DNA from 4 places in the Gordonia sp. McavH-238-E genome. Region 3 is predicted to be linked to each of the others. Evidence: predicted binding sites of a transcription regulator. Region 3 holds the regulator's gene; each other region holds the start of a gene.
What was found. The regulator LexA, encoded in region 3, represses DNA repair genes until DNA is damaged. The targets are predictions, from matches to a motif close to CGAACANNTGTTCG.
Positions count from the first base shown of each region.

Region 1: the regulator LexA is predicted to act here: its motif matches at 4,538-4,551, upstream of MHN80_RS11185 (HNH endonuclease signature motif containing protein).
Region 2: the regulator LexA is predicted to act here: its motif matches at 1,106-1,119, upstream of MHN80_RS25190 (HNH endonuclease signature motif containing protein).
Region 4: the regulator LexA is predicted to act here: its motif matches at 2,027-2,040, upstream of ruvC (crossover junction endodeoxyribonuclease RuvC).

Region 1 is NZ_JAKRFE010000006.1:296,979-304,411, reverse strand. Features, by position in the region: gene selB (selenocysteine-specific translation elongation factor) at 1-13, shown strand, start outside; gene MHN80_RS11210 (TetR family transcriptional regulator) at 49-672, opposite strand; gene MHN80_RS11205 (mycofactocin-coupled SDR family oxidoreductase) at 804-1,631, shown strand; gene MHN80_RS11200 (mycofactocin-coupled SDR family oxidoreductase) at 1,645-2,499, shown strand; gene MHN80_RS11195 (MoxR family ATPase) at 2,514-3,446, shown strand; gene MHN80_RS11190 (VWA domain-containing protein) at 3,552-4,427, shown strand; gene MHN80_RS11185 (HNH endonuclease signature motif containing protein) at 4,582-6,237, shown strand; gene clpB (ATP-dependent chaperone ClpB) at 6,330-7,433, opposite strand, start outside.
Region 2 is NZ_JAKRFE010000030.1:2,373-9,805, reverse strand. Features, by position in the region: gene MHN80_RS25195 (arabinosyltransferase domain-containing protein) at 1-697, opposite strand, end outside; gene MHN80_RS25190 (HNH endonuclease signature motif containing protein) at 1,150-2,871, shown strand; gene MHN80_RS25185 (arabinosyltransferase domain-containing protein) at 2,955-6,380, opposite strand; gene aroQ (type II 3-dehydroquinate dehydratase) at 6,482-6,940, shown strand; gene MHN80_RS25175 (TetR/AcrR family transcriptional regulator) at 7,041-7,433, opposite strand, start outside.
Region 3 is NZ_JAKRFE010000015.1:58,642-66,074, reverse strand. Features, by position in the region: gene hrpA (ATP-dependent RNA helicase HrpA) at 1-646, shown strand, start outside; gene nrdR (transcriptional regulator NrdR) at 620-1,132, opposite strand; gene MHN80_RS20635 (LysM peptidoglycan-binding domain-containing protein) at 1,232-1,771, opposite strand; gene lexA (transcriptional repressor LexA) at 2,014-2,718, shown strand; gene MHN80_RS20625 (phosphoenolpyruvate--protein phosphotransferase) at 2,696-4,405, opposite strand; gene MHN80_RS20620 (DeoR/GlpR family DNA-binding transcription regulator) at 4,555-5,325, shown strand; gene pfkB (1-phosphofructokinase) at 5,322-6,287, shown strand; gene MHN80_RS20610 (fructose-specific PTS transporter subunit EIIC) at 6,365-7,433, shown strand, end outside.
Region 4 is NZ_JAKRFE010000023.1:29,010-36,442, reverse strand. Features, by position in the region: gene MHN80_RS23900 (acyl-CoA thioesterase II) at 1-438, shown strand, start outside; gene pdxT (pyridoxal 5'-phosphate synthase glutaminase subunit PdxT) at 435-1,055, shown strand; gene MHN80_RS23890 (YebC/PmpR family DNA-binding transcriptional regulator) at 1,211-1,966, shown strand; gene ruvC (crossover junction endodeoxyribonuclease RuvC) at 2,071-2,640, shown strand; gene ruvA (Holliday junction branch migration protein RuvA) at 2,637-3,230, shown strand; gene ruvB (Holliday junction branch migration DNA helicase RuvB) at 3,231-4,319, shown strand; gene yajC (preprotein translocase subunit YajC) at 4,469-4,852, shown strand; gene secD (protein translocase subunit SecD) at 5,105-6,730, shown strand; gene secF (protein translocase subunit SecF) at 6,727-7,433, shown strand, end outside.

The DNA of each region.
Region 1 (7,433 bases), on a different contig from region 3:
GGTCGTGCGGTGAACTCGACGCGAGGCGGCTCGACGGACTCGTCCGAGTCAGCTGCCGGACGGCGGCCCCGGCACCATGAGGTCGAACATGCGCCGAAGACAGTGCCCGAGCTCGAGATCGTCTCGTCGGAGCCACATCTCGTGTGCAGCAGATGATCCGGCGATGACCGCGTACGCCACCGCGGTCGGGTACGCGTCGTCGCCACGACCGGCGGCACGCGTCCGGACGTGGTCGGCGATGACCGTCCGCCACTGCCGATAGACGACGTTCGCCTGCGCCTGCACTGCGGGCACGGTGAGAATGAGTTGCGCCCGATGACGCGCCCACCGCTCTTCGGCTCGTCCGTGATCGATCGCCGTGATGAACGCTTCGGTCACCGTCAGGTGGGGTGGCGTGTCGGTGGACGCCGCTGCGACGAGCCGGCGGAAGTGATCGAGTTCGGCCGCCGACTCGACCCACACCACGTCGGCCTTCGTCGGAAAGTAGCGAAAGAAGGTCCGGCGGCTGACTCCCGCCGCATCGGCGATGTCGCCCACACTCGTCTTCTCGAAGCCGCGCTCGAGGAACAATTCCTGTGCTCGTGCGGCGAGCTCATGCGCGCTGGTCGTGGCGGGACGGCCGCCCCGGTCGACGCGCACCTCCTCAGACCGTGCGGTTTCCATGCCCGCCATCGTGTCACCCCCGCCTGCCGCGGACGCCTGACACCGGAAAAGTCGGTTTTGGCACCGTTATGGCACGCTGTGACATATCGTCACCGGTGAGACGTGCATCACTCGTCGCACGTCGTGTCGAAGGGATCACCATGGGCAAACTCGAGGGCAAGGTCGCCTTCATCACCGGAGCCGCACGCGGTCAGGGACGCAGTCACGCGATACGCCTGGCCCAGGAGGGCGCGGACATCATCGCGGTCGATGTCTCCCAGCAGGTCGAGACCGTCCCCTACGACACCGCCCGCCCGGGCGACCTCGAGGAGACCGTGCGCGAGGTGGAGGCACTCGACCGCCGGATCATCGCCACCGAGGCCGACGTGCGTGACCTGTCCGCGCTGAAGCAGGCCGCCGACGACGGGGTGGCACAGCTCGGCCGCATCGACATCGTCCTCGCCAACGCCGGTATCAGCACCATGGCGCCCACTCTCGAGATGGACGAGACCATGTGGCAGACCATGATCGACATCAACCTGACCGGAGTGTGGAAGACCGTTCGCGCGGCGGCACCACACATCGTCGCCGGTGGGCGCGGCGGCTCGATCGTCCTGACCAGTTCACTCGCCGCGATGTGGGCCAACGAGAACATCGCGCACTACTCCGCGGCCAAGGCAGGACTGATCGGCATGATGCAGGTCCTCGCGAAAGAGTTGGCGCCGCAGAGTATTCGCGTGAACACGGTGCACCCGACCACGGTGGCGACCGAGATGATCCTCAACGACGCCACCTACAAACTCTTCCGTCCCGACATCGAGCAACCCACCCGGGCCGATTTCGAGGAAGCCGCCCGAGAATTGAACAGGCTGCCGGTGTCGATGGTTGAACCGGTCGACATCTCGAACGCGGTCCTCTACCTCGTCTCCGACGACGGTCGCTATGTCACCGGGACCACCCACGTCGTCGACGCCGGCGGACGACTGTAGAGGGGGCATCGACATGGGACTTCTCGACGGCAAGACCGTACTGATCACCGGCGGAGCCCGCGGCCAGGGTCGCGCGCACGCGCTCACCTCCGCCCGCGAGGGCGCGGACGTCATCCTGCTCGACATCACCCGGCAGCTCGACTCCGTCGAATATCCGCTGGCCACAGCCGATGACATGACCGAAACCGTGCGCCAGGTCGAAGCGCTCGACCGGCGGGCTCTGACCTTCGACGCCGACGTCCGCGATCAGACGCAACTCGACGACGCGGTGGCCGCGGGGATCACCGAGTTCGGCAAGATCGACGTCCTGATCGCCAACGCCGGCATCTGGACCCGCGCCCCGTTCTGGGAGATGTCCGAACAGATGTGGTCGGACATGATGGATGTCAACCTCACCGGGGTGTGGAAGTCCGCCAAAGCCGTTGCACCGCACATGATCGAGCGACAGAGCGGATCGATCGTCATCACCTCGTCGGTGAACGGACTCGAACCCGGCATGAACTACGCGCACTACGTGGCCACGAAACATGGCGTGATCGGGCTGATGAAGAACATCGCGCTGGAGCTCGCGCCGCACGGAATTCGCTGCAACTCCATCAATCCGGGCGCGATCCGTACCCCGATGACCGATCAGCAGGGCGCGTGGGACATGTTCGCCGGCCACGAGGGCGGCACCCCCGACGACCTGATCGAGGGCGGATATCACTTCCACGCACTCAAGGGGCACTCGTTCATGCCACCCGAGGTGATCGCGAACACCGCCCTGTATCTGAACTCGGACCTGGCAGCTTCTGTCACGGGCGTGACCATCCCGGTGGATGCCGGTCACCTTCTCCTCACCGGGGTCAACCAGGAACCGGTCAGGTGACCTCACTTCGGCCGATGGAAACACATGGCCTCGCGGCGATCCGGGCACGGATCGCCGCCGAGGTCGTCGGCCGCGATCGCGAACTCGACCTCGTCCTGGCCGCGGTGGCCGCAGGCCGGGACCTGATCCTGGAAGGCCCACCGGGAACATCCAAGAGCACACTGCTGCGCTCGATCACCGCCGACTGGGGCATCCCACTCGTCCTGGTGGAGGGCAATGCCGACCTGACTCCCGGACGCCTGGTGGGGCACCACAACCCGGCGCGGGTCTTGCGCGAGGACTACTCCCCCGACAACTTCGTCGACGGCCCGCTCATCGAGGCCATGCGCGCCGGCGGGTTCCTCTATGTCGAGGAGTTCAACCGCGCGCCGGAGGACACCATCGACACTCTGCTCACCGCGATGGCCGAGCGGACCATCACCGTCCCGCGCGTCGGCACCATCGCCGCCCAGCCAAGTTTTCGCATCGTGGCGTCGATGAATCCCTTCGACAATGTCGGCACCACGCGCCTGTCGACCTCGGTCTACGATCGCATGTGCCGGCTGGTCGTCGACTATCAGGACGACGCGGCGGAGCGCGAGATCGTCTCGCGCAGGACAGAATTGTCGTCGGCGAGAGTGGTCGCGGATGCCGTCACCGTCACCCGCGACACCCGTCGACACGACGCCGTCCGTCAGGGCAGCAGCGTACGCGGAGCGATCGACACCGCACTCCTCGCGCACCAGCTGTGCGAGATGCGCGGCATCGCCGTCCCGGTCGACGACGCGGTCGAACCGCCACGCGACCTGCCGTCGGCGTACACCGCCACCTTCCTCGACGCCATGCAGGTTGCCCTGTCCGGGCGGATCCATCTCGACGACGTCGCGTTCACCACCGCCGAACAGGTGCTCGGCGAGATCTGGCAGAACCACTTCCTACTGGCGCCGGCGGCGGCCGACCCGGGTTGAAGAGCGGTCGACGCCGATTCACCGCTCCGGCGCGATTCGGTCAGCACTCAACCCCGTCGACGGAAGCCACTGCGGCGCAGACCCAAACAGCTGTCGGAAAGCCCGATGCTGTTCGAGCCCGCGGGCCGCGGCGGCGCCGTCGTCCCGATCGGTCGACGTGGACGTGCCCGGGACGTGCCCCGCGGGACCTCGGGTGCGGTCGTCGCGGTCACCGATGACGCAGGTACCCGTGACGACGATTCCCCTGCAGCACAGACCGACCCGGTCGCGCGAGAGCGGGCGATCGGACTCGCCAGACGACTCCGACTCGCACGTCCCGTGGAGACACGGAACGCACGCCGCAGCGCCAACGGTGTACTCACGACCCAGCGTTGGCGGGGTGGCTCCGATGAGCTCGATCTCGACGCGACCCTCGAGGCACTCATCGGCAACCCGATTCCTGAGGACGACGACATCCGCGTGCGCGAGCGCGTCCGGCGCCGACGCTCCATCGTGCTGGCGGTCGACGTGTCCGGCTCCACCCGCGGCGAGCAGGTCCGCACCGCGGCCGCGACAGCCGGCGCACTCGCCGGTGAACTCGGTCGCGACGACCTCGCCGTCATCGCCTTCTGGTCCGACGCCGCGCTCATCGTCCCTCTCGGCCGACCGGTCACCACCGAACATCTCGTCGATGAACTCCTCGCACTGCCCGCACAGGGCCTGACCAACGTGGCCTTCCCGCTGCAGACCGCCCTCGACCAGTTGGCCGGCACACCTTCCGCCGACGCTCGCGTGATCCTGTTGAGCGACTGCGTCCACAACGCCGGACCCGACCCCCGGGACGCGGCCGGTCGGTTACCCCGCGTCGACGTGCTGCTCGACATCTCCGGTGAACACGACGCCGAACTCGCACAAGACCTGGCGCTCATCGGCCGGGGCCGGTGCCGGCCGATCCGGGACCACCACGACGTGGTGCCCGCCCTCCAGGCGATCTTCGCCTAGGCGGTGGCGGGCAACCGCCCCTACCACACGGCACCGACAGAATTTGATCACTCAGTTCCGTTGCACACCAACACTTTCGGCGTTGCCAGACGACCCAGGTCGTGTACACTCGAAAGCACATTCGCATCAACGGTTCTCGGGGGAGGTGACCGTCATGACAGATACCCAACGACACGATGGCACCGGCGTGCCGTCCCCTGGTGCGGTCGAGCTGGTGGCCGAGCTGCATGCGATTCTCGACAAATTGCAGACTGTGGACCTGTCGCCGTGCACCGATACTGAGTTGGCCGACGTGGCAGCCGATACCGAACGTGCCATCGCACGCCTGACCGTTGCCGGTGACCGGCAGATCGATCAAGTCGAGGCCCGCGACCTCCCCCGCAAGACCGGCTGCCGCACGCTCATGCAGTTCATGACCCACCGACTGCGGGTGTCGAACCCGATGCGCCGGCGTAAGCAGATGGACGCCACCGCCACCCGCACCAGCCTCGGCGGTGAAATCTTGGAGCCCGAACACCCTTGCCTGGCTGAGGCATTCGCGCGAGGCACCGTCGGCACCGCACACGACCAAGCCGCCCTCGACGTCCTCGACCGCATCCCCGGCACCATCGACCACGACGTGAAAGTCGCTGCCGAACGGCAGATGGCCGAAATCGCCGAAGCCCACACCCCCGCCGACATCACCCAATTGGGCGCGCGCTTGTTGGCCCATCTCGACCCCGACGGCACCCTGGCCGACGACACCGACCAGAAACGACGCCGCGGCCTGTGGATCGGACGCCAACGCGCCGACGGCACCGCCACCATCTCCGGCACCCTCACTCCCGCACTCCACGCCCGACTCACGATGATGTTCGCCGTCTGGGGCAAACCCGGACTCAACAACCCCGACGACCCCGCCTCACCCCAGGGTCCGGCCGGCACCGCCGACCCCGACGCGCTGGCCACCGCCGCCGACCGTGACCAACGCACCCCCGCCCAGACAAATCACGACGCCCTCGATGCCGCACTCACCGCCGGCTTTTCAGACGGGATTCTCGGAACGTCGCACCGCGGCCTGCCCGCCCATCTGATCATCAAAGCCGATCTGGGCGACCTGATCCGCGAAGCCGGGCTCGCCACCACCGCCACCGGCACCCTGCTCCCGATCCCCGACCTGATCGCGATGGCCGGGGACATCCAGCCGTGGCTCGCGATCTTCAAAGATCACACCGCCGTGCCACTGTACTTCGGGCGCGGGAAACGTTTGGCAACCCGCGAACAACGTCTCGTCTCCTTCGCCCGCCCCGACGGCGAAGTCTGTTCCGCACCCGGCTGCGATCAGCCCGCCACCCAGATCGAACTCCATCACGCCCAGAAGGATTGGGCCAAGGGCGGTCTCACCGATATCGACGACCTCGCACCGGCGTGCCCGCGACACAACCGCATGGTCGGTGATCAGCCCGGCCAGTACGCCACCCGGATCGAACGGTCCGGACCCGACGAAGGCCGCTGCGTCTGGCGACTCAACGCCGAACCCGGCGCACCCCCCAACCCCGAACACATCAACCGCCGACCCGACATACCCCGGCGGTTCGCAGAACATCTGAACACCGTGCGCACCGAGATCTACGGACCGACCACCCTTCGTGACGCGCCCTCCGCAAGCTCCGGGCGCTCCTCAGGGAGCAGGGGGCCCGACGATCAAGCACGCCAATCATGGCTGACAATCAGCCACGTCATCGACGTCCGACCACCCCGACCCGGACCACCCTCACCCCGGCCCTCTCTCGTCGAAGCACACCTCATGGAGCTACTCGCCACCCTTTGAACCATGCACAACGACAAAGGGACCCATCCCGAAGGATGGGTCCCCTGTCTTGCGATGGACTCTGTCTCGCGATGAACTGTGACGAGCTGAGATCAGCCGAGTACCAACGACTCTCCGTCGGCACTGACGTTGACCGGCACCACGTCACCGTCGCGGATGTCTCCGGCGAGCAGTTGCTTGGCGAGCTGGTCACCGATGGCCTGCTGCACCAACCGGCGCAGTGGGCGCGCACCGTACAGCGGGTCGAATCCACGTGCGCCCAGCCATTCCTTGGCCTTGAGCGACACCTCGAGGTCGAGGCGACGCTGCGCGAGGCGCTTCTTGAGCTGGCCGAGCTGGATGTCGACGATCGACACCAGTTCCTCCGGGCTCAGGGCATCGAAGATCACCACATCGTCGAGACGGTTGATGAACTCCGGCTTGAACGCCGACCGCACCGCCATCATCACCTGGTCCTTGTCGCCACCCGCACCGAGGTTCGAGGTGAGGATCAGGATGGTGTTGCGGAAGTCCACCGTCCGGCCCTGGCCGTCGGTCAGTCGGCCTTCGTCCAGCACCTGCAGCAGTATGTCGAAGACGTCCGGGTGGGCCTTCTCGATCTCGTCGAACAGGACCACCGTGTACGGACGACGCCGCACCGCCTCGGTCAGCTGGCCGCCGGCCTCGTACCCGACGTAACCGGGCGGGGCACCGACGAGCCGTGCGACGCTGTGCTTCTCGCCGTACTCACTCATGTCGATGCGGACCATCGCCCGCTCGTCGTCGAACAGGAACTCGGCGAGCGCCTTGGCGAGCTCGGTCTTGCCGACACCGGTGGGGCCGAGGAACATGAAGGAACCGAGCGGCCGGTTCGGGTCGGCGACGCCTGCGCGGGCACGACGCACCGCGTCGGACACCGCCTGCACCGCGTCCTTCTGGCCGATGACCCGGTGTCCCAGTTCCTCTTCCATGCGCAGCAGCTTGGCGGTCTCGCCCTCGAGCATGCGTCCGGCCGGGATTCCGGTCCACGCCGACACGACCTGGGCCACATCGTCGGGTCCGACCTCCTCCTGCAACATCACGTCCTGCGACGGATCGGTGCCGGTCTTCTCGATCGCGGCCTCGAGTTCCTTCTCCAGTCCGGGGATCGTGCCGTACCGCAGCTCGGCAGCCCGTCCGAGGTCACCGTCGCGCTCGGCCCGATCCGCCTCGCCGCG
Region 2 (7,433 bases), on a different contig from region 3:
GGGCGGCGAGCGCCATCACCACGATCTTGAGGACCGACGGCGACGATTCGTAGCGGTTGTCGATGGTCACCTGCACGCGGAGGCCGTCGGCGGCGGCGGCGCGTGCCTGCTCCGGGCTCAGGTTGCTGAAGATGCCGTCGACCTGGGGGCGGCGGTCCGGCGGCAGCGTCGTCGACTCGCCGAGCCCGACGAACTCCGCGCCGGGGCCGGTGGGCGCGGAGAAGATGCGCAGTTCACGGCATCGGTCCAGGTCGGCACGCGCGGCGGTGGCGGCGAGGCTGTTCCGGAAGGTCACGGTGATCGCGGCGTCGGTGGCGGTGACCCACAACGACGACGACTTCGACTTCGGCGCGTTGGTCGGCATGGTCGCCAGGACCACCCCGTCCTCGGCCGATGCCAGCGTCGCGCATGGGATGCGGGCGTCGAGGGTCTGCGGGGTCTGCGCGATGAGCGGGGCCATGACCGATGAGGTGTCGGCGCTCAGGTCCTGTCCGGCGGGCCAGTCGAAACCGGCGTCGACGGCCTTGACGGGCAGCAGTGGGGTGAGGGCACACAGCACGATGCCTGCGATCCCGGCCACGATCGCGATCCACCGGGCGGTACCCGCGGAGATCCTGGTCCCCGGCCCCGATGTTGCCGGCCCCGGCGACGACGGTTCTGCGGAATCCTCTGGCGAGGTCGGGGCTGTCACAGGCACGGTGCCTCATCGTAAGCGACGTGCCTCAGGCCACCTAGGGCCCACCCCGCAGCCCTGATCGACGAGGTGCGTGAGCGTCGGTACCACTGCTTCCTGGGGAGCTTGCGGAGGGCGCGTCACCCCCGCCTCCCTGAGGAGCGTCCGGAGCTTGCGGAGGGCGCGTCACCCCCCGCTCCCTGAGGAGCGTCCGGAGCTTGCGGAGGGCGCGTCACCCCCGCTCCCTGAGGAGCGTCCGGAGCTTGCGGAGGGCGCGTCACGAAGGGTCCCGCCCGCGCGACAGCTCAGATCTTGCCCGCGGGGCGGAGCGTACCAGCAACCACCGACAATCTTCAGTGGTGACTGGGCGGAGGAAAAATTCTGTCGGACAACACATTTCGCTCTGCCGACTGCCCACCTTTCGTGTACAGTCGAACGTACATTCGCAGCAACTGTTCTCGGGGGAGGTGGTCGTCATGGCCGACACCACGCACGTCGACGATTCGGTGGCGCCGCAACCGCGTGCCGTCGAGCTGGTGGCCGAGTTGCATGCGATCCTCGACGAACTGCAGACCGTGGACCTGTCACCGTGCACCGATACTGAGTTGGCCGACGTGGCAGCCGAGACCGAACGCGCCATCGCACGACTGACCGTCGCCGGTGACCGGCAGATCGATCAGGCCGAGGCCCGCGACCTCCCCCGCAAGACCGGCTGCCGCACGCTCATGCAGTTCATGACCCACCGGCTGCGGGTCTCCAACCCTGTGCGGCGTCGTAAGCAGATGGACGCCACCGCCACCCGCACCAGCCTCGGCGGCGAAGTGCTTACGCCCGAACACCCGTCCCTCGCCGAGGCATTCGCACAAGGTTCCGTCGGAACCGCCCACCTCCAGGCAGCCCTCGACGTCCTCGACCAGATCCCCCACGCTGTCGACCACGACGTGAAGGTCGCGGCCGAACGACAAATGGCCGAGATCGCCGCCGACCACACCCCTGCCGACATCACCCAACTCGGCGCGCGGCTCCTCGCTCACCTCGACCCCGACGGCACCCTCACCGACGACACCGACCAGAAACGGCGCCGCAACCTGTGGATCGGACGCCAACGCGCCGACGGCACCGCCACCATCTCCGGCACCCTCACCCCCGAACTCGCCGCCCGGCTCACGATGATGTTCGCCGTCTGGGGCAAACCCGGACTCAACAACCCCGACGACCCCAACTCACCGTCCGGACCGGCCGGCACCGCCGACCCCGACGCCCTGGCCCTCGCCGCCGACCGCGACCAACGCACCCCCGCCCAGACCAATCACGACGCCCTCGACGCCGCACTGGCCGCCGGTTTCGCCGACGGCACACTCGGAACCTCGCACCGCGGCCTGCCCGTGCAACTGATCATCAAAGCCGATCTGAACGACCTGATCCGCGAAGCCGGACTCGCCACCACCGCCACCGGAACCCTGATCCCCATCCCCGACCTGATCGCGATGGGCGGCGACGTGCAGCCGTGGTTGGCGATCTTCAAAGACGCCACCGCGGTGCCGCTGCACTTCGGTAGGGGGAAACGTTTGGCCACCCGCGAACAACGCCTCGTGTCCTTCGCCCGCCCCGACGGTGAAGTGTGCTCGGCACCCGGATGCGACCAGCCCGCCACCCACGTCGAACTCCACCACGCCCAGAAAGACTGGGCCAAAGGTGGTCTCACCGACATCGACGACCTCGCACCGGCCTGCCCCCGCCACAACCGCATGGTCGGCGACCAACCCGGCCAGTACACCACCCGCATCGAACGGTCCGGACCCGACGAAGGCCGCTGCCTCTGGCGACTCAACACCGAACCCGGCGCGCCACCCAACCCCGACCGCCTCAACCGCCGGCCCGACATACCCCGGCGGTTCACCACACACCTGAACACAGTGCGCAACGAGATCCACGGACCGACCACCCGAGGGTTTCGCAGACTCGGTCGCCAGACCCTTCGTGACGCGCCCTCCGCAAGCTCCGGGCGCTCCTCAGGGGGCAAAGGGCCCGGCGACCTGTCGCGCCCCGACGCCGTCGGTCATGGCGACAGCGGTCGGCGTCTCGAACTCGCCTACCGCGAACTCGTCCAGCCGCGAACACTGCCGGAGCATCCCACCACTCGACCACTGACCCCGGTCGAAGCAGCCCTCGCACGCATCCTCGCCGACCATCCGTGACTGCGGAGCAGCTCGCCGGGCTGACTGCCACCACGGCGACCGGGCCGTCAGCGCCGCCGAATCGCTAGCATGCCGCCTGATTGTCAGTGCCGCAGCGGCGCGGGACTCCACAATCCGCTGCGGGTGGCCGTGCCGGTCTCGATCTCGGCGAGCGTGTCGACGTCACCGTATGGCTCGTAGCGTTCGAGGGCGCCCCAGTCGCGTCCGATGTCGGCCATCAGATAGGTCGGCAGCGCCGTCGCCTGCTGGGAGACCTCGATCCACCCGAGCGGGCCGCCGCCGAAGCTGTTCTGCCACGCCGACACCGCGGCCGCCAGGTCGGACCCGGGCTTGATGCGCCACTTCGGGATCTCCGCGACCCCGACGTCGTGGGTGAACGGACGCTGGCACGGGAACGCCAGCCCCGATGTCCAGTCGATGTGGACCGGGTCGGTGTCGCCGACGACGTCCTGCAGGGTGTCCATCTGCGGGATCCGCGGCGGGGTCAGCACGATGAACCGGTCCTCGGCGAGGTTGTCGTCGGTGGCGACGATCCGCACCGCGGTGGTGTCCGAGGGGAGCTCGTCGGTGTTGTATCGCAGGTTTCGCCACGACGGGCGCGGGCCGGGGTCGATGAGTTCGGTGTCGCCCGCGGCCTCGAGATCGGCGTCGCGGGTGCCCGGGCCGATCGGGTCGGCGGTGTACTCGAGCATGACGTTCGGGTTGTCGTACTCGCCGGCCACCGCCATCGTCAGCAGCGGGCGGTCCCGCCAGTCCTCCGGCAGTGCGTACCACCCGGAGGTGAGGCGGGCCGGCACCTGGTCGAGCTTCGAATAGCTGCCCATGACCGGGGTCGACGCGGGGTCGAGGAAGAACGGGAGGGCCGCGGTGCTGCCGTTGATCCCGGGCTCGGAGATCTCGCCGCCGCCGGTGCCGCCGGGGTTGGAGTTGACGATGTCGGGGGACTGCCAGACGTCGCCCGACAGCACGCCGAGAGATCCCTCGCTGGCCGTTGATTCCAGTGCCGTCGGCACGCCGTTCGGGAAGAACCCCGAGGTGGTCGGGGAGGTGCCGGGTGCCGGTGGCGGTCCGCCGAGCGGGTTGGACAGGGTGGGATCGACCGGACGGAGCATGTCGCGGTTGGGATCGGATTCCACCCAGACCTTGTCGGCCATGCCGCACGGGTTACCGGCGACCGCGGCGAAGTTGGACCGCGGGACCGAGTACGACGAGCTCTGGTGGATGCCGGCGAAGATCGCGGTGACGATCTGGAAGACGACGACCGCCATCGCGAGGTAGGCGAGCGGCGCGGCGGCCATCGAGGCGATCAGCCGCCTGTACCAGCGCTGATGAGCGGCGTCGCCGGCGGTCGACTCCTCGACGTGCGGATCGGTCCCGGTGAACGGCTCGCGGAAATGGAACCAGAGCGCGAGGAGCAGCAGGGCGAGCGCGGCGTAGAGCAGCACGCTGCCGAGCATGATGCCGCCGATCTTGACCTGCTCCACTCCCCACGGCATGCCCCAGGCGGAGTAGTAGTAGTACGAGTTCGGCGCGGTGAAGGCGAGACCGCCGATGAACAGGACGAGCGCGCAGAACAGGGTGCGGTTGCGCCGGGAGTGCATCGACTGCTGGCTGGCGGCGATCGCGGCGATCGCGGCAAGCGCGGCGGCGATGCCCGCGAAGACACCGAAGTGGTGGGTCCATTTGGTGGGCGTGAACATGAGGAAGACCAGCGACGCGAAGGTGATCGCGACGATGCGACGCGTGGGGCCGATGGCGGTGCCCGGGATGCGGTTCTTGCGAACCAGCACGGCCGCCGAGACGACCAGTCCCAGGATCATGGCGAGCACGGCGAAACGTCGGGCGATGGAACCGTCGGCAGAGAAGGCGAAGAGCGCCGAGTAACGGCCGATCTCGTTGTACCAACTCATCGACGGGCCGAGCGCCGACTTCATGCTCGACGCCTCGGCGAACGACCGCAGGGTCAGGTTCGAGAACACGACGAAGACGACGAAGGTGCCGGCAGCCAGGATCGGCGCGATCAGCGCGACGAACGACCAGCGCAGTGATGTGCGGCGCTCACGGTCGGCGGCTTCTGAATCCTTCGGTGACGAACCAGTTGACGAGGTGGAACCGGACAACTCGGCGACGACGCGGGCCCGCTTGATGAGCGCCATGATCATCGGCCGCGCGCCTGCGATCAGTGCGGCGACGGCAAGGAGGCCCGTCGGCCCGGCGGCGATGCTGAAGGCACCGATCAGGCACGCGACCGCGGCGGGCAGCATTCGGCCGGTGGCGATGGCGCGTTCGACCGAACACCACGTCAGCAGCGCACCCAGGCAGATGATCGGCTCGGGCCGCAGGCCGTTGTTGAAGGGGAACCAGCACGCGAGGAACGCGAATGCGGCGGTCCAGGCGACCATCGGTCGGGTCAGGGCGGCCCGGCCCAGACGGGGGAGAACCTCATGACTCACGATGAGCCACACCAGGATTCCGCACAGGAGTGCCGGCAGTCGCATCCACGGGCTGGCCACCGAGACGTGGCTGAGCAGACCGAACACCTGGTAGTACCAGCCGAAGGGTGCCTCGGGCGCGCCGTACCACCGGAAGTAGTTCGCGGTGTAGTCGCTGTCCTGGGCGACTCTCGACATGGTCAGGAGATAACCGTCGTCGGAGGTGTTGGGCCCGATCATGTGCCAGAGGATCAGCGCCCCGATCACCACGTAATCGCGGGCGTTGAGACGCCACCATCGGGCCGGGAAGATCCGTCGATGGCGGCGACCGTCGGTCGAGTCGAGCGCGGCCAGTGCGGCCAGTGACAACAGCGTCGACGCCACGCCGACGATGACGACCAGCCACTTCGAGATGGTGGGCGCGGTGTTGTAGCGCGAATCGATCGTGACGTGGGCGTCGAGGCCCGCGATGTCGCCGGCGGGGCCGGACAGGTCGGTGAAGAGGCCGGTGACCTGGGGGCGTTGATCGGGCCAGTACTTGAAGGCCTCTTTGTCCTCCGTCGTTCCTGCGAGCGGTTCGTCCTCGCCGTCCTCGTTCTGGGTGCCGCTCGTCATGCCGACGAACTCGGCGGTCACCGCGTCGGAGTCGGCGTGCACGACGATCTCGCGGCAGCCCTGGTCGCGCATGTCCTGCAGCGTGGCCGAGACCAGCGAGACGTTGCGGATCACGACCTCGACGCCCTGCCGGTCCAGGGGCGCATCGGCAGCGCCGGTCTTGCGGATGAACAGGCCGCGCTCACCCGACTTCGGCGCCTGCTTGGGAGTGGTCGAGAGCAGTACCGATCCGCCGGGCGGCAGGTCGTCGACGGCGGTACAGGGGATCGTGACGTCGAGGTCGACGGGTGTGTAGCCGATCAGCGGCGACGACACCGAACCGATCTGTCCGTTCTGGGGCCAGTCGATCTCGGCGGTTCGCTGCGACACCGGCATGAGTGGTGTCGCGAGTGCGAGGAGGAACCCGAGCAGTCCGGTGACGATGGCGACGATCCTCGCTCGTCGAACGGTCTGCGATGGCACAAAGAGAGATGGTAGCCCTAGCGACGTCTCGTCCCGGTCGGTGGCGGTGCCGGGGTCGGAGACTCGCCGACCGGCAGGTCAGGGCCAGTAAGGTGAACGCCATGTCCGACGCCGAGGTGACCGACCGTCTGCCGATCCTGCTGCTCAACGGTCCCAACCTGAACACGCTCGGCACCCGGGAGCCCGCCGTCTATGGCTCGGACACCCTCGCCGACGTGGTCGACCTCGCCGAGCGCACCGCTGCCGAGCTGGGCTTCGGGGTGCGCGCCGCGCAGACCAATCACGAGGGACAGATGCTCGACTGGATTCACGAGTCCGTCGGCGAGATCAGCGGCATCGTCATCAACCCCGGCGGATGGACACACACGTCGGTCGCTCTCGCCGACGCGCTCGTCGTCCCCGACGTCCCCGTGCTCGAGGTGCACATCAGCAATGTGTATCGGCGCGAAGCGTTTCGTCATCACTCCTATGTGTCCCCGATCGCGGCCGGGGTGATCGCCGGTTACGGCATCCGCGGCTACGAGTTCGCGATCCGCAGGCTCGCCGAACTCGTCGACTGACCCCGCGCCCCGTCGACTGGGCGTCGTTCTACGTTGACTGTGCGTCGGTTTTCGTCGACTGTGCGCGGTGTGATCGCGGCGGGGGCCTAAGCGCGTCGAGTCACGGTGACTCGACGGAGGATTCGAGAGCGCGGTCGAGGATGGTGCGGAAGCCCTTGGCCAGTGCCTGGTGGGAATGCAGCGTGCCGCTCTCGAAGCCGATCAGCAGATACATTGCCGCGGTGGCGAACTCCTCGGCCTCCTCGCGATCGTGGAGCACCTCCTCGTAGGTGGCCGCGATGATGTCGCGGCGCTCCCGGTCCACGGTGTGCTGGATGGCGAGCACCTCGGGGTCGTGCGCGGCCCAGACCCGGATCGCGGCCTCCGTCGCGTGTGGCAGCCGTAGGCCGATGTCCGTGAGGGCGTCGAGACGCTCCCGTGGATCGGCGATGTCGCGAGCACCGGCGATCAGTCGTTGGCTCTGTTCATCGCGCCAGTAACGGATGAGGGCGGA
Region 3 (7,433 bases):
CGCCGGCTCACTCGATCCGGCCGAACGACTCGCCCTGAGCCTGAGTCCCTATGCGGACATCGAGGCACTGCTCGCCGACTGCACTCGACGGGCCATCCGGGACGCGACCATCGGTGTCGCCGACGCCGAGCTGGCGGCAGTCCGCTCGCCACAATCCTTTTCGGCCTTCCTCGAGCGGATCAGGCCGCGCGTCGCCGAGGCCGCCCCGGACTATTTCTCGCTCGCCGTCGCGGCGCTCGAACGGCTGGCGCCGGTCCGCGCGGCGATCGACCGGCACGCCGGATCGCTGGCTGCCGACGACGTCGCCGAGCAGATCGACCATCTCGTGTTCGACGGCTTCGTGGCAGCCACCGCACGGCGGCATCTGGAGAACCTGCCGCGGTACCTCGACGGTGCGCGGGCACGTCTCGAGGCGCTGCCCGCGTCCGCCGCGCGCGACAAGGCCGGCGTCGCGGTCGTCGATCGCGTCGTCGAGCGGTGGGCCCAACGGCTCGAACAGGTCCCTGAGCACCGACGGGCGATCGTCGACGACGAGGCGCAGTGGCTCGTCGAGGAACTACGGGTCGGGTTGTTCGCCGAGCGTCTCGGTACCGCGTTCCCCGTGTCGGAGAAGCGCGTCCTACGAGCTCTGGACCGACTCGGCTGAGACGGGATCGGTGGTGGCGGTCTCGACACGTCCGCCACCGGACGCCGACGACTTCAGATCGTCGATCTCGCGCTGGAAGTCCTCCACCGAGTCGAACGACCGGTACACCGACGCGAACCGCAGGTACGCCACCTCGTCGAGATCACGCAGCGGACCCAGGATCGCGAGACCGACCTCGTTGCTGGGGATCTCGGCCGATCCGCTCGCGCGCACCGTGTCCTCGACCTGCTGGGCGAGTTGCGCGAGTGCGTCCTCGGCGACGTGCCGGCCCTGACAGGCACGACGCACACCGCGCATGACCTTCTCGCGACTGAACGGCTCGGTGACCCCGTTGCGTTTGACCACGGCGAGCACGGCGCTCTCCACCGTGGAGAATCGGCGCCCGCACTCCACACACGAGCGACGCCGTCGGATGGCCTGCCCTTCATCTGCGACACGCGAGTCGATGACCTTGGTGTCGTCGTTCTTGCAGAAGGGGCAGCGCATCGTGTCCTCACGCAGGTCGCGGGACGCTGGAACGCACCGAAACCGTGCGCCCCGCCGCTTCTCGGCCGGCCCCTGTGCCATCGAGGATACCGCCCGGCCTCAGCGGTACCGGGGGGTGAGCAGGGGCTGACCCACCTGCAGCGCACTCGACGGCAGATCGTTCATCGCGACGATCTCGTCGATCACGATGTCGCGGGGCATCTCGGGCGCCACCCGGCCGGCGATCGTACTGAGGGAATCCCCGGCGCGCACGTGGACGACCTCTGCGCTCACCGCGGCGGGCGTCATCGAGTCCGAATAGTTCTGACCGACGACACCGAACACCCACACGACGAACGCGAGGCCGACGCCGGCGAGGACCGCGACGGCGGTGCGGCGACGGCGACGGAACACCGCCGCATCCGGACCGACCGGCCCGCGGCCCCGGGCACCCACCGCGGAGCCGCAGTGCGTGCCGCCGACGCGTGGCGTCAGTGGCGACCCGCCCACCGGACGGTTGCCTGCCGGCCGGTTGTCGACGGGCCGAGAACCGTCGGACAGCGGGGTCCGGGTCCGGATACGGTCGGCGCGGTCGGTGCGCGCCCGGACGGTGTCGGGACGCTCGGTACGGACGGGAGCGACGAGAGTGGCGGTGCGCATGGTGCCCTCCGGGTGTTCGGTGCGGGATCTTCGGGTGTTCGGGTGTCTGGCATCCGGTGTTCGAACTTCGATCAGATGTTCGATGCACTGATGTTCGAATTTGTAGCACGGCGCACCGACAAAGTCTCGCGACACATCGAACAAATGTTTGAGGTGGAGGTCGCACTCCGCTAGGCTCGGACGCGGCTGAACATCCCCACGGGCCATCTACCAGCACGTTCCGAAGACGAGAGGAACCGAACATGAGTGACACCGGCGATAGGCGCGGCCGAGCGCGGGGAGCCGACGACGAGGCCCCCATCGACGTCGCCGCCGCCGAGGCCTCACTCACCCCGCGCCAGCTCGGGGTCCTGGAAGTCATCCGCCGCTCGGTACGCGAGCGCGGTTACCCGCCGAGCATCCGCGAGATCGGCGACGAGGTCGGCCTGGCCTCGACATCGTCGGTCGCCCACCAGCTACGGACCCTCGAGCGCAAGGGTCTGCTCAAGCGGGATGCGAACCGGCCGCGTGCGGTCAACATCGCGCCGAGCGAATCGCCGTCGCCGGAGACCCCGCCGGCCGGCCGGCTGCCCGAGCCGACCTTCGTGCCGGTCCTCGGCCGGATCGCGGCCGGTGGCCCGATCCTGGCCGAGGAGGCGGTCGAGGACGTGTTCCCGCTTCCTCGCGAGCTGGTCGGCGAGGGCTCGCTCTTCTTGCTGCGCGTCGTGGGCGAGTCGATGATCGACGCCGCCATCTGCGACGGCGACTGGGTCGTCGTGCGGCAGCAGAACGTCGCCGACAACGGCGACATCGTCGCAGCGATGATCGACGGCGAGGCCACCGTGAAGACCTTCAAGCGTCAAGGCGCCAATGTGTGGCTGATGCCGCACAACGAGCTGTTCGATCCCATCCCGGGCAACGACGCCGTGATCCTCGGCAAGGTCGTCACCGTGATGCGGCGAGTCTGACCTCTCCCCCGACCGAACGGTCGAGCACCGCCGCGGCAGCTTCTCGCGCCGCGGCGGGGTCGGACGTGGCCAGCGCGGCGTCGGCGGCGGCGCGGCAGTCCTGCGCGGTCACCTCGCCGAGCCGAGCCCCCACCGCGGCGGCCGCGGCCGGCGCGCTGGACAGCGAGGTCACCCCGAGACCGACGAGCACGCAGGCGAGATTCGGATCGGCAGCCGCCTCACCGCACACCCCGACCGGCTTGCCCTGGCGGACACCCGCTGCGGCGACACCCGCGATCAGGCTGAGCACCGCGGGCTGCCACGGATCGGTCAATCCGGCGAGATCGGCCGACATCCGATCGGCCGCCATCGTGTACTGCGTCAGATCGTTGGTGCCGATCGACACGAAGTCCACCTCGGCGAGCACGGCCTCGGCCAGGATGGCGGCCGCGGGCACCTCGATCATGACCCCGGCGACCAGGCCCCGGCCGCGGACCTCCGCGGCGAAGGCGCGCGCCTCGGACGGCGAGGCGATCATCGGCGCCATGACCCACGGCGCGACGTCGGAACCCGACGCGGCGTGCGCGATCGCGTCGAGCTGGTGGGCTCGGATCTCGGGATGCGCCAGGGCGATTCGATCCCCACGGACACCGAGCGCGGGATTGGATTCGTCTGGGTGGGTCACGAACCTCAAGGGCTTGTCCGAGCCGGCGTCGAGGGTACGGATCACCACCTTCTGCCCGCCGAACGCGTCGAGGACCTCCCGGTAGATCGCGGCCTGTTCGTCCACCGACGGTTCGTCGGCGCGTTCGAGGAAGGCGAGTTCGGTGCGGAAGAGTCCGACGCCCTCGACCGGGTGCCCGGCGGCGGCCCGCGCCGACGATCCGTCGGCGACATTGGCGAGCACCGAGACGGCGATGCCGTCGGCGGTCTGCCCCGGACCCGTCCACCCGGCGACGAGCTCGGCGTGCCGACGATCCTCCTCGACTCGCGCCCGCGCCGTCTCCGCGTCAGGCTCCACCTCGACCCGGCCGGTCGTCCCATCGACGAGAACCGTTGTGCCGGGTCCGATCTCGGCGAGATCGGCCACGGCCACCACACACGGGATCCCCAGTTGCCGGGCGATGATCGCGGTGTGGCTGGTCGGCCCACCCAGCCGGGTGACGAGCGCGATCGTGGTCGTCGGGTCGAGACCGGCGGTGTCGGCGGGTGCGAGGTCGTCGGCGAGCAGCACCGAGGGCACCTGCGGTGTCGGCACGCCCGGTTCGGGTAGACCGAGCAGTTCGGCGAGCACGCGGTCGCGGACATCGTTCAGATCGGTGACCCGCTCGGCCATCAACCCGCCGAGTTTGGTGAACACCGCCGCGAACTGATCGGTCGCGGCGACGGCAGCGGCCTCGGCCGTGGCGCCCTTGGTGATGAGCGCGCTCGCGGCCCCGATCCACCCCCGGTCCTCGGCGAGTCCCGCGGTCGCCGCGAGCACCTCCGCGGTCACCCCGGTGTTCTGGGAGGCGCGCGTACGCAGTCGCGAGGCGACGGCGCCGGCCGCCGTGGCGAAGCGTGTCACCTCGTCGGCACGACGCTCCTCGGGGATCTCCACGCCGACGCCGAGCTTCTCCGGTGAGTGATCGGGTCGCTCGCCCGGCCACAGCGCGGGACCGTGGGCCAGTCCGCCGACCACCGGGGTCCCTGTCAGGATCTGCGCCATCGTCTTGCCTCTCACTCGACTACCGATGTGACCACCGTTACAAAAAGTGCTTGACTTGTCAACACAAACAGGCGTAAACACAATTACTACAACATGCAATCCCACACGCCTCAACAAGCGGGGTGGTCGGAACCGGAGATCGGAGCGGTGTGTACGCCGAGGAGAGACAACAGGCGATCGTCGACGAGGTGCGCGTCGCCGGGCGGGCGTCGGTGGCCGCGCTCGCCGAGAAGTTCGACGTCACGAGCGAGACCGTTCGTCGAGACCTCGCCGTCCTGGAGCGTGCCGGACATCTGCAGCGAGTCCACGGCGGTGCCGTGCGCGCCGAGGTCATGCGCGCCCTGGGCGAGCTCGGCATCGACGAGCGCGAGTCGAGCCAGATCGAACAGAAGACGGCGATCGGCCGGGCGGCGATCCGTTTCCTGCCGCCGGACGGCGGTTCCGTGCTCTTCGACGCCGGCACCACGACCTACCGCGCCGCCGAGGCGACCGCGCCCGATCGGAGGCTCACCCTGTTCACCAACAGCCTGCCCATCGCCGGCCTGCTGGCCGGCACCCACCCCGACGGGCTCCATGCGCTCGGCGGACGCGTCCGTGGTCTCACCCAGGCCACGGTGGGCGTCGAGACGGTGGACGCGCTCCGCCGCCTTCGGGTCACCACCGCGTTCCTCGGCACCAACGGTCTGAGCGAGTCCCATGGGCTGTCGACTCCCGATCCCGACGAGGCGGCGGTGAAAGCGGCGATGGTCGCGGCCGCGCAACGCGTCGTGGTCCTCGCCGACAGCTCGAAGATGGATCGCGAAGACCTCTCCTCCTTCGCCGGGATCGACGACGTCGACGTCCTCATCACCGACTCCGGGATAGACCCGGCCTTCTCGGCGGCACTGTCCGCGCGCGGCGTCGAGGTCGTGATCGCATGATCGTCACCGTCACCGCGAACCCCAGCCTCGATCGCACCCTCGAGCTCGGCGCACCGCTGGCACGCGGCGAGGTGCAGCGCGCCGGTACGGTCCGCACCGAACCCGGCGGCAAGGGCGTCAACGTGGCCCGCGTCGTCGCGGCCGCCGGCCTGTCCACCCGAGCCCTGCTCCCCGCGCGGACGGGCGACCCGCTGTGTACCGCACTCGACGAACTCGGACTCGCCTACGACGCGGTGCCCGTCGACGGCGAGGTCCGCTCCAACATCACGATCGCCGAGTCGGACGGCACGACCACCAAGATCAACGCTCCGGGTGTCGCGCTGACCGAGCGGGATCGCGATGCGCTCGTCGAACTCATCCGGGCGCACGCCGACTCCGCCCAGTGGGTCACCCTCTGCGGCTCCCTCCCGCCCGGCGTACCCGACAACTGGTACCGCGCGATCGCCGACGACCTGGTCCTGGCCGGGTGCCGCGTCGCGGTGGACACCTCCGGCGCCCCGCTCCGGGCGACCGTTGCCGGTCGCGTCGACCTGATCAAACCCAACGAGGACGAACTCGCCGAACTGACCGGCGCCGACCCGGCCACGCTGCGGGAAGCCTTGTCGCGCAACGACCTCGAACCCGTGGTCGAGGCCGCGACCACGATCGCGGAACAGATCGGCGGCAACGTCCTGGCCACACTCGGAGCAGCCGGCGCCGTCCTGGTCACCGCATCGGGCGTCTGGTCGGCGACACCCCCTCCGATCGTGCCGCGCAGCACCGTCGGCGCCGGCGACTCCTCGCTCGCCGGCTTCCTCATCGCCCAGAGCACGGGGGCCTCGCCCGCGGACTGCCTCCGGTCGGCGGTGGCCTACGGCGCCGCGGCCGCCTCGTTAGCGGGCACCCAGGCCCCGACTCCCGACCATCTCGACCTCCCCGGCGTCCGGGTGACCGAACTGTCGGGAGCCGCCCGCATGAGCTGACGCCACCTTCACGGACCCGCACCGCACATCCAGTACCACCCGTTGACCCCGTACCCCCTGTCACCGAAGGACATCCCATGACCGAGCAGATCATCACCGCCCAGACGGTGAGTCTCGACGTCGACGCCGGCGGCGATCCCGCCGCCGTCATCACCACGCTGGCCGACGCGCTCGCCGCGGCCGGCCGGACCACCGATCCCGCCGATCTCGCGCGGGCCGCGCTGGACCGGGAGGCCAAGTCCGCCACCGGGCTTCCCGGCGGCATCGCCATCCCGCACGCCCGGACCGCGTCGGTGACCACGGCCAGTCTCGCCATGGCGCGGCTGTCCCGGAAGGTCGACTTCGGCGCGCCGGACGGGCCGGCCGACCTGGTCTTCCTCATCGCCGCCCCCGAGGGGGGCGCCAGCGCGCACATGAAACTCCTCAGCTCCCTGGCCCGCTCACTCGTCCGGCCCGACTTCGTGGCCTCGCTCCGCGCGGCGGAGAACGAGGAGCGAGTGATCGAACTGGTCGACGAGGCCATCAACCCCGCACCCCCCGCCCCCGCCGCCCCGGCGGCCGTAGCGCCCGCAGCTGCAGCGGTGTCGACCGCGAAGCCCGAGAGCGCACCGGCCCAGAAGGACCCGGCCCCGACCGATCCGGCCCAGACCGCGGACTCGAAGCCGCGCATCGTGGCGATCACCGCGTGCCCCACCGGGATCGCCCACACCTACATGGCCGCCGATGCGCTCAAGTACGCAGCCGAGCGGGCCGGTGTCGAGTTCGCGGTGGAGACCCAGGGGTCCTCGGCCACCACCGCTTTCGACCCGGAGGTGATCGCCTCGGCCGATGCCGTCATCTTCGCCACCGACGTCGGGGTGAAGGGTCGCAACCGGTTCAGCGGCAAACCCGTCATCGCATCCGGGGTGAAACGGGCGATCAACGAACCCGACGCGATGATCGCCGAGGCGGTGGCCGCGGGGCGCAACCCGAACGCGGCGCGCGTCACCGGCGATGGGGCCGATGCCGAGTCCGCCGACACCGCAACGTCGGGCGTGGGCCTCGCGGGCCGCACGCGCCAGGCCCTGATGACCGGTGTCAGCTACATGATCCCGTTCGTCGCCGCCGGCGGACTGCTCATCGCACTCGGCTTCCTCCTCGCCGGTT
Region 4 (7,433 bases), on a different contig from region 3:
GAGAGCGAGCGCGCGGTCTTCCAGGAGTGGCGCAACTTCGACCTCCGCATCGTCCCGGCCGACAAGCTGGTCACGTCGCCCTATTTCGCTGCCCAGCAACGGGTGTGGTTCCGTTACCGACATCCGCTGCCCGATGACACGGTGTTCCACGTCGGCACGCTCGCCTACATGAGCGACATGACCCTGATCGGTTCGTCGCGCGTGCCGCATCCGGACTCCAAGCCGCAGGTGGCCTCCCTCGACCACGCCATGTGGTTCATGCGGCCCTTCCGCGCCGACGACTGGCTCCTCTACGACCAGACCTCGCCGTCGGCGGGAGCCGGACGTTCCCTCACCCAAGGGCGGATCTTCGACCTACAGGGACGACTCGTGGCCGCGGTCACCCAGGAGGGCCTGACCCGCACCGGGCGGCGCGACCCCGCCCGGACCGATCGGTGACCGCGACGAACCGGCCGCGTATCGGGGTCCTCGCGCTGCAGGGTGACGTCCGCGAGCACGTCCACGCGCTCGAGGCCAGCGGTGCCGACGCCATCGCCGTTCGTCGTCCGGCCGAGCTCGACGAGATCGACGGGATCGTCATTCCGGGCGGCGAGTCGACCACGATGAGCAAATTGCTCGGCATCTTCGACCTGTTCGACCCGCTCGCGGAGAAGCTGTCCGACGGGCTCCCGGCCTACGGGTCGTGCGCCGGCATGATCATGCTCGCATCCACGATCCTCGACACCCGACCGGACGCGCGGCACCTCGATGCCCTCGATGTGACGGTGCGCCGCAACGCATTCGGCCGCCAGGTCGAGAGCTTCGAGACCGATCTCGACTTCACCGGGATCACCGACGTCGAGGGTGCTGCGCCGATGCGCGCGGTGTTCATCCGCGCGCCGTGGGTGGAGACGATCGCCCCCGAGGTCGAGGTGCTGGCGCGCGTGCCCGACGGTCCGGCGGCCGGGCGGATCGTCGCGGTCCGTCAGGGAAACGTCCTCGCGACGTCGTTTCACCCAGAGGTGACCGGCGACCGGCGCGTACATGAATACTTCGTGGAGATGGTGCGTCGGTAAGATCGTGCCGAACCAGAGGTAGACCATGAGCCCGGCACGCCGGGCGCAACCAACAGGGCGCACAACAAGTTGGGCGGCCGAACAGAGGCAGGAGTGCGCCGGATGCGGGCTGCGGCCCGCCGCACGTGCCGGCGCCGGGAAAGGAATCGACGGACATGAGCGGCCACTCCAAATGGGCCACCACCAAGCACAAGAAGGCGGCCATCGACGCCAAGCGCGGCAAAATGTTCGCCAAGCTCATCAAGAACATCGAGGTGGCGGCACGGACCGGCGGCGGCGACCCGGCGGGCAACCCCACGCTGTTCGACGCCATCCAGAAGGCGAAGAAGTCGTCGGTCCCCAACGACAACATCGAGCGCGCGCGCAAGCGCGGCGGTGGCGAAGAGGCCGGCGGCGCCGACTGGCAGACCATCATGTACGAGGGCTACGGACCCAACGGTGTGGCCGTGCTCATCGAGTGCCTCACCGACAACCGCAACCGCGCGGCGGGCGAGGTCCGGACCGCGATGACGCGCAACGGCGGCAACATGGCCGACCCGGGCTCGGTGTCCTACCTGTTCACCCGCAAGGGCGTGGTGACGCTCGAGAAGAACGGGCAGAGCGAGGACGACGTGCTGATGGCTGTGCTCGACGCCGGTGCCGAAGAGGTCACCGATCTGGGTGAGTCCTTCGAGATCGTCAGCGAGCCAAGCGATCTGATCGCAGTCCGCAGCGCCCTGCAGGAGGCCGGGATCGACTATGACTCCGCCGAGGCGAGCTTCCGGGCGTCGGTCGAGGTGGCCGTGGACGCCGACGGCGCCCGCAAGGTGTTCAAGCTGATCGACGCGCTCGAGGACTCCGACGACGTCCAGAACGTCTACAGCAACGTCGACATCAGCGACGACGTCCTCGCCGAACTCGAGAACGACTGACCTCAGGACTCGGCCCGGTGTGTTGATCACCGGCGTTGTCCACCCGTCCCGATAGGATCTCGAACAGTTGTTCGCAACTGTCCGCGAGGCCTGGGAGGGTACGAGTGCGCGTCATGGGTGTCGATCCGGGTCTGACCCGGTGCGGTATCGCGCTGGTCGAGTCGGGGCGTGGGAGGTCGGTGACGGCGCTCGACGTCGACGTGGTGCGCACCCCGAGCGACATGGACCTCGCCGAGCGGTTGCTCGCCATCTACACCTCGGCGTGTCACTGGCTCGACGTCCACCAGCCCGACGTGGTCGCCATCGAACGCGTCTTCGCCCAGAACCAGGTGTCCACCGCGATGGGGACCGCGCAGGCCGGTGGCGTCATCGCGCTCGCCGCGTCGCAGCGCGATGTTCCGGTCCGCTTCCACACCCCCTCGGAGGTGAAGGCGGCCGTGACCGGAAGCGGGCGCGCCGACAAGGCGCAGGTGACCGCGATGGTCACCCGGATTCTCGGCATGCAGACCAAACCGCGTCCCGCTGACGCGGCCGACGCGCTCGCGCTGGCGATCTGTCACTGTTGGCGCGGACCGATGATGGAACGGATGGCCGCCGCGCAGAAGCAGGCCGACGCCGCCGCGGCCCGTCACCGCGCGCGGGTGGCCCAGGCACGAGAGGGGAGTCGCGCATGATCGCGTCAGTTCGCGGACCGGTGTTGGAGATCGCTCTCGACCATGCCGTGATCGATTGCGGGGGAGTGGGTTACCGCGTGCTCGCCACACCCGCGACGCTGTCCCGGCTTCGCCGGGGCGACGAGGCGACGCTGCTGACCTCGATGATCGTCCGCGAGGACTCGATGACGCTCTACGGCTTCACCGAGCCGGACGCCCGCGCCCTCTTCGCTCTGCTGCAGACGGTGACCGGTGTCGGCCCACGACTGGCGATGGCCACCCTCGCGGTGCTCGAACCGGATGCGCTGCGGCGAGCACTCGCGGAGTCCGACACCAAGGCCCTCACGTCCGTGCCCGGCATCGGCAAGCGGGTGGCCGAACGGCTCTGTGTCGAACTCCGGGACAAGGTCGACCGGCCCACCGGCGAGCCCGCGAGCGGTGTGACCGTCGTCGGCGGCATCCGAGAGCAGGTCGCCGAGGCCCTCGTCGGGCTGGGATTCACCGCGGGCCCCGCCGAGAAGGCGGTCACCGCGGTCCTCGCCGAACACCCCGGCGCCGATGCGTCGACGGCGCTCCGGCACTCGTTGTCGCTGCTGGGGAAGGCGTCCTAGATGTTCGACGACACCGATGACGTCGACGACCGGGACGTGAGCGCGACCCCGGTTCGCTCCGACGGCGATCTCGACGCGGGTCTGCGCCCGAAGTCGCTCGCCGACTTCATCGGGCAGCCGCGGGTCTGCGAGCAGCTCGAACTCGTTCTGCACGGTGCCAAGGGGCGTGGCGGCACACCCGACCACATTTTGCTGTCGGGTCCGCCAGGGCTCGGCAAGACGTCGCTCGCGATGATCATCGCCTCGGAGATGGGGGCCGCCATCCGGGTGACCTCGGGGCCGGCCCTGGAGCGCGCCGGCGACCTCGCGGCCATGCTGTCCAACCTCGTCGAGGGCGATGTGCTGTTCATCGACGAGATCCATCGCATCGCGCGTCCGGCCGAGGAGATGCTGTACCTCGCGATGGAAGACTTTCGCGTCGACGTCGTGGTCGGCAAAGGACCCGGTGCGACCTCGATCCCGCTCGACGTCGCGCCGTTCACGCTGGTCGGGGCGACGACCCGGTCCGGTTCGCTCACCGGGCCGCTGCGCGACCGGTTCGGATTCACCGCCCACATGGAGTTCTACGAACCCGACGAGCTCGTCCGGGTGCTTCATCGGTCGGCCGGGATTCTGGGCATGGAACTCCGCGGCGACGCCTCCGGCGAGATCGCTCGCCGCTCGCGGGGCACGCCCCGTATCGCGAACAGGCTGCTACGCCGGGTCCGTGACTACGCCGAGGTGCGCGGCGACGGCTCGATCACCGTGGACGTCGCCCGCGCGGCGCTCGCGGTCTACGACGTCGACGAACTCGGTTTCGACCGGCTCGACCGAGCCGTGCTCGACGCCCTGATCCGTGCCTTCGGCGGCGGACCGGTCGGCGTGTCGACGCTGGCCGTGGCGGTCGGCGAGGAGCCGGCCACCGTCGAGGAGGTCTGCGAACCGTTCCTGGTGCGCGCCGGGATGATCGCCCGGACGCCCCGCGGGCGGGTCGCCACCGCCGCCGCCTGGCATCACCTCGGTCTCACCCCACCGGCGGGTGCGATGAACGCCACCTTCGGCGTGCGTCCGCGCGACGTCGGCGCGGAGACGTTGTTCGACGACCTCTGACCACACCGGCACCACCTGCGGGGATGACCTCCGCGCAAGACGTGGCACACTGTGTGGAGCACAGCTGAGCTGATGCTGCCCGGATCACCTCCGGACAGGCCGCTCGCTCACGCCGTACATCCCGATACCCAAAGGACTGACTCGCACTCATGGACGCTCTGCTCTTCCCGCTCCTGCTCGCCCTGCTGGCCGGCTTCATGTTCCTGTCGATGCGGAAGCAGAAGAAGCGTGTGGCCGAGATGCAGGAGATGCAGAACTCGGTGTCCACCGGAACCCGCGTCCAGCTGACCTCCGGCCTCTTCGGCACCGTGATCGATGCGAGTTCGCCCGACGTCGTCGACGTCGAGATCGCGACCGGCGTGGTCACCCGCTGGAACCGGCTCGCGGTCATGCGCGTGGTCCCGACCGACGAGGCCGCCGCCACCTATGCGGGTCACGTCGCCCCGGACATCCCGGCCGACGACTACGACGACGTCGACTCGGTCAGCCTGGACAAGCCTGCCGCCGACGACGCGCGCGACACCGACAAGTAAGCCGAATCCGCGCCGCGTCGATTCTGCGACGCGGCGCGCCCACCTGCCCGCACGGCCGCGTCGTACGCGGCTCCGGCGGGACCTGGCCGCGGGCCGGTGGTGGGTCGTGCCGGTCGTGATGCCCGTCGGCCGGTTGACGCTCTCAAGGAGACCTGAACAGCTGTGACAACTCCCTCTCGGACTTCGGGGAAGGGCCGGACTGCAGGGAAGCGGTCGCGACCGGCTCGAGAGATCCCGCCGTGGCGCCCGCTCGTGGCCTTCATCGGCCTGCTCGCGGTCGTGTACGGCCTGATCTTCTTCACCGGACCCCAGACCATCGAACCGAAACTCGGCATCGATCTGCAGGGCGGTACGCGGGTCACGCTGACCGCGCGGACCGAAGACGGGCAGGCGGCGACCCGAGAGCAGCTCGACCAGGCGAAGCAGATCATCGAGCAGCGTGTGAACGGCCTCGGTGTCTCCGGTTCCGAGGTCGTCGTCAGCGGCGACAACCTGATCATCACGGTTCCCGGCCAAGACGGTGCGCAGGCCAAGTCGCTGGGCCAGACGGCGCGCCTGTACGTCCGGCCGGTGGTCGGGCAGCCGGCCATGGCGACCCCGCAACCCCCGAAGCCCGAGAGTGCCGACGACCAGGCCGACGCCCTGCCCACCGAGGCCGCAGCCGCCGCAATCGACGAGCAGCGCAGACTGCGCCAGGCGCCGGCGAACGCGACCCCGCAGCAGCTCGAGGCACTGCAGCAGCAGATGGCGAAGATGGACTGCTCGCCGACGGCGAACGATCCGCTGCTGGGCAACGATCGCCCCGACCAGTACCTCGTGGCCTGTTCGACCGACGGCTCGGAGGTCTACCTCCTGGGCCCGGAGATCATCGACGGTCGCGACATCAAGAACGCCAACGCCGGTACCGATCCGCAGACCGGCGAATGGGTGGTGACCCTGGAATTCGAGGGTGAGGCCGCCAACTTCTGGCCTCGGTACACCGCCGAACAGGCACCCAACCGGACCCAGACCGCGTTCACGCTCGACTCGCGCGTCGTCTCGGCACCGGCGATCAACGAGCCCATCCCGGGTGGTCAGACGCGGATCAGCGGCGGTAGCGCCAGCCCGTTCACCGAATCGTCGTCGAACGAGCTCGCGAACGTGCTGAAGTACGGCTCGCTGCCGCTCTCGTTCACCGCGTCGGACGCCGAGACGATCTCGGCGACACTGGGTCTCGCCTCGCTGCAGGCGGGCCTCATCGCCGGACTGGTCGGCCTGATCGCGGTCTTCATCTACGCCCTGGCCTACTACCGAATGCTCGGCATCCTCACGGTGCTGTCGCTGGTCCTGGCCGGCGCCATGGTCTACGGCATCATCGTCCTGCTCGGCCGCTGGATCGGATTCACACTCGACCTGGCCGGTATCGCGGGTCTGATCATCGGTATCGGTATGACCGCCGACTCCTTCGTCGTCTACTTCGAGCGAATAAAGGACGAGATGCGCGAGGGGCGCAGCTTCCGGTCCGCGGTGCCCCGCGGCTGGGCGAGCGCGCGCCGCACCATCTGGTCCGGCAACGCGGTGAGCTTCATCGCCGCCGCCGTCATCTACGTCCTGGCGATCGGCGAGGTCCGCGGCTTCGCGTTCACGCTGGGTCTCACCACGATCCTCGATGTCATGGTCGTGTTCCTGGTCACCCACCCGCTGGTCGTCTACGCGAGCCGCTCGACGTTCCTGTCGAAACCGAGCGTCAACGGCCTCGGAGCGATCAGCGAGGTCGCCCGCCAGCGTCGCGTCGCGGCACACCGACAGGCGAGTGCTGCCCCCGACGGCACGCCCGCTGGCACCGCGGACGCCGACGACACCACTGATGCCACTCGGGAGAAGGGGACGGTGCGATGACCGGGCCGGACAACAAGGCAGCCGGCGACTCGGCCGTTCTCGACGCCGACAAGGCCCAGCCCGGCGCGGACGCCGACTTCGTCGCCGATCGCAACCGCTCGTTCCTGTCCCGGCTCTACACCGGTACCGGTGCGTTCCAGATCGTCGGGCGTCGGCGCATGTGGTACGGCGTGACCGCCGCGATCCTGCTGATCTGCCTGGCCTCGATCGGAATCCGTGGGTTCACCCTGGGCATCGACTTCGAGGGCGGCACCCAGATGTCGGTACCGGTGGCCTCCTCGGAGATCACCGCGGAGTCGGTGGAGAAGGTCGTCGCCGACACGCTGGGCGAGGCTCCCGAGTCGGTGCAGACCGCGGGTGCCGGCGGCAGCCAGACGGTCCAGGTGCGCACCGAGACACTCGATCTCGCCCAGGCGGAGTCGGTGACGCGTGCGTTGGCCGACGAGTTCGGACCGGAACTCGCGCCCGCCGAGGTGAGCATCTCGGATGTGAGCTCCACGTGGGGCAGTGAGATCACCGAGCGAATGCTGATCGCGCTGGTGGTCTTCCTGGTCATCGTCTTCGTGTACATCGCGGTGCGGTTCGACCGGGAGATGTCGATCGCGGCGATGGGGTCGCTGTTCTTCGACCTGATCGTCACCGCCGGGATCTATTCGCTGGTCGGCTGGGAGGTCACGCCGGCAACGGTCATCGGTCTGCTCAC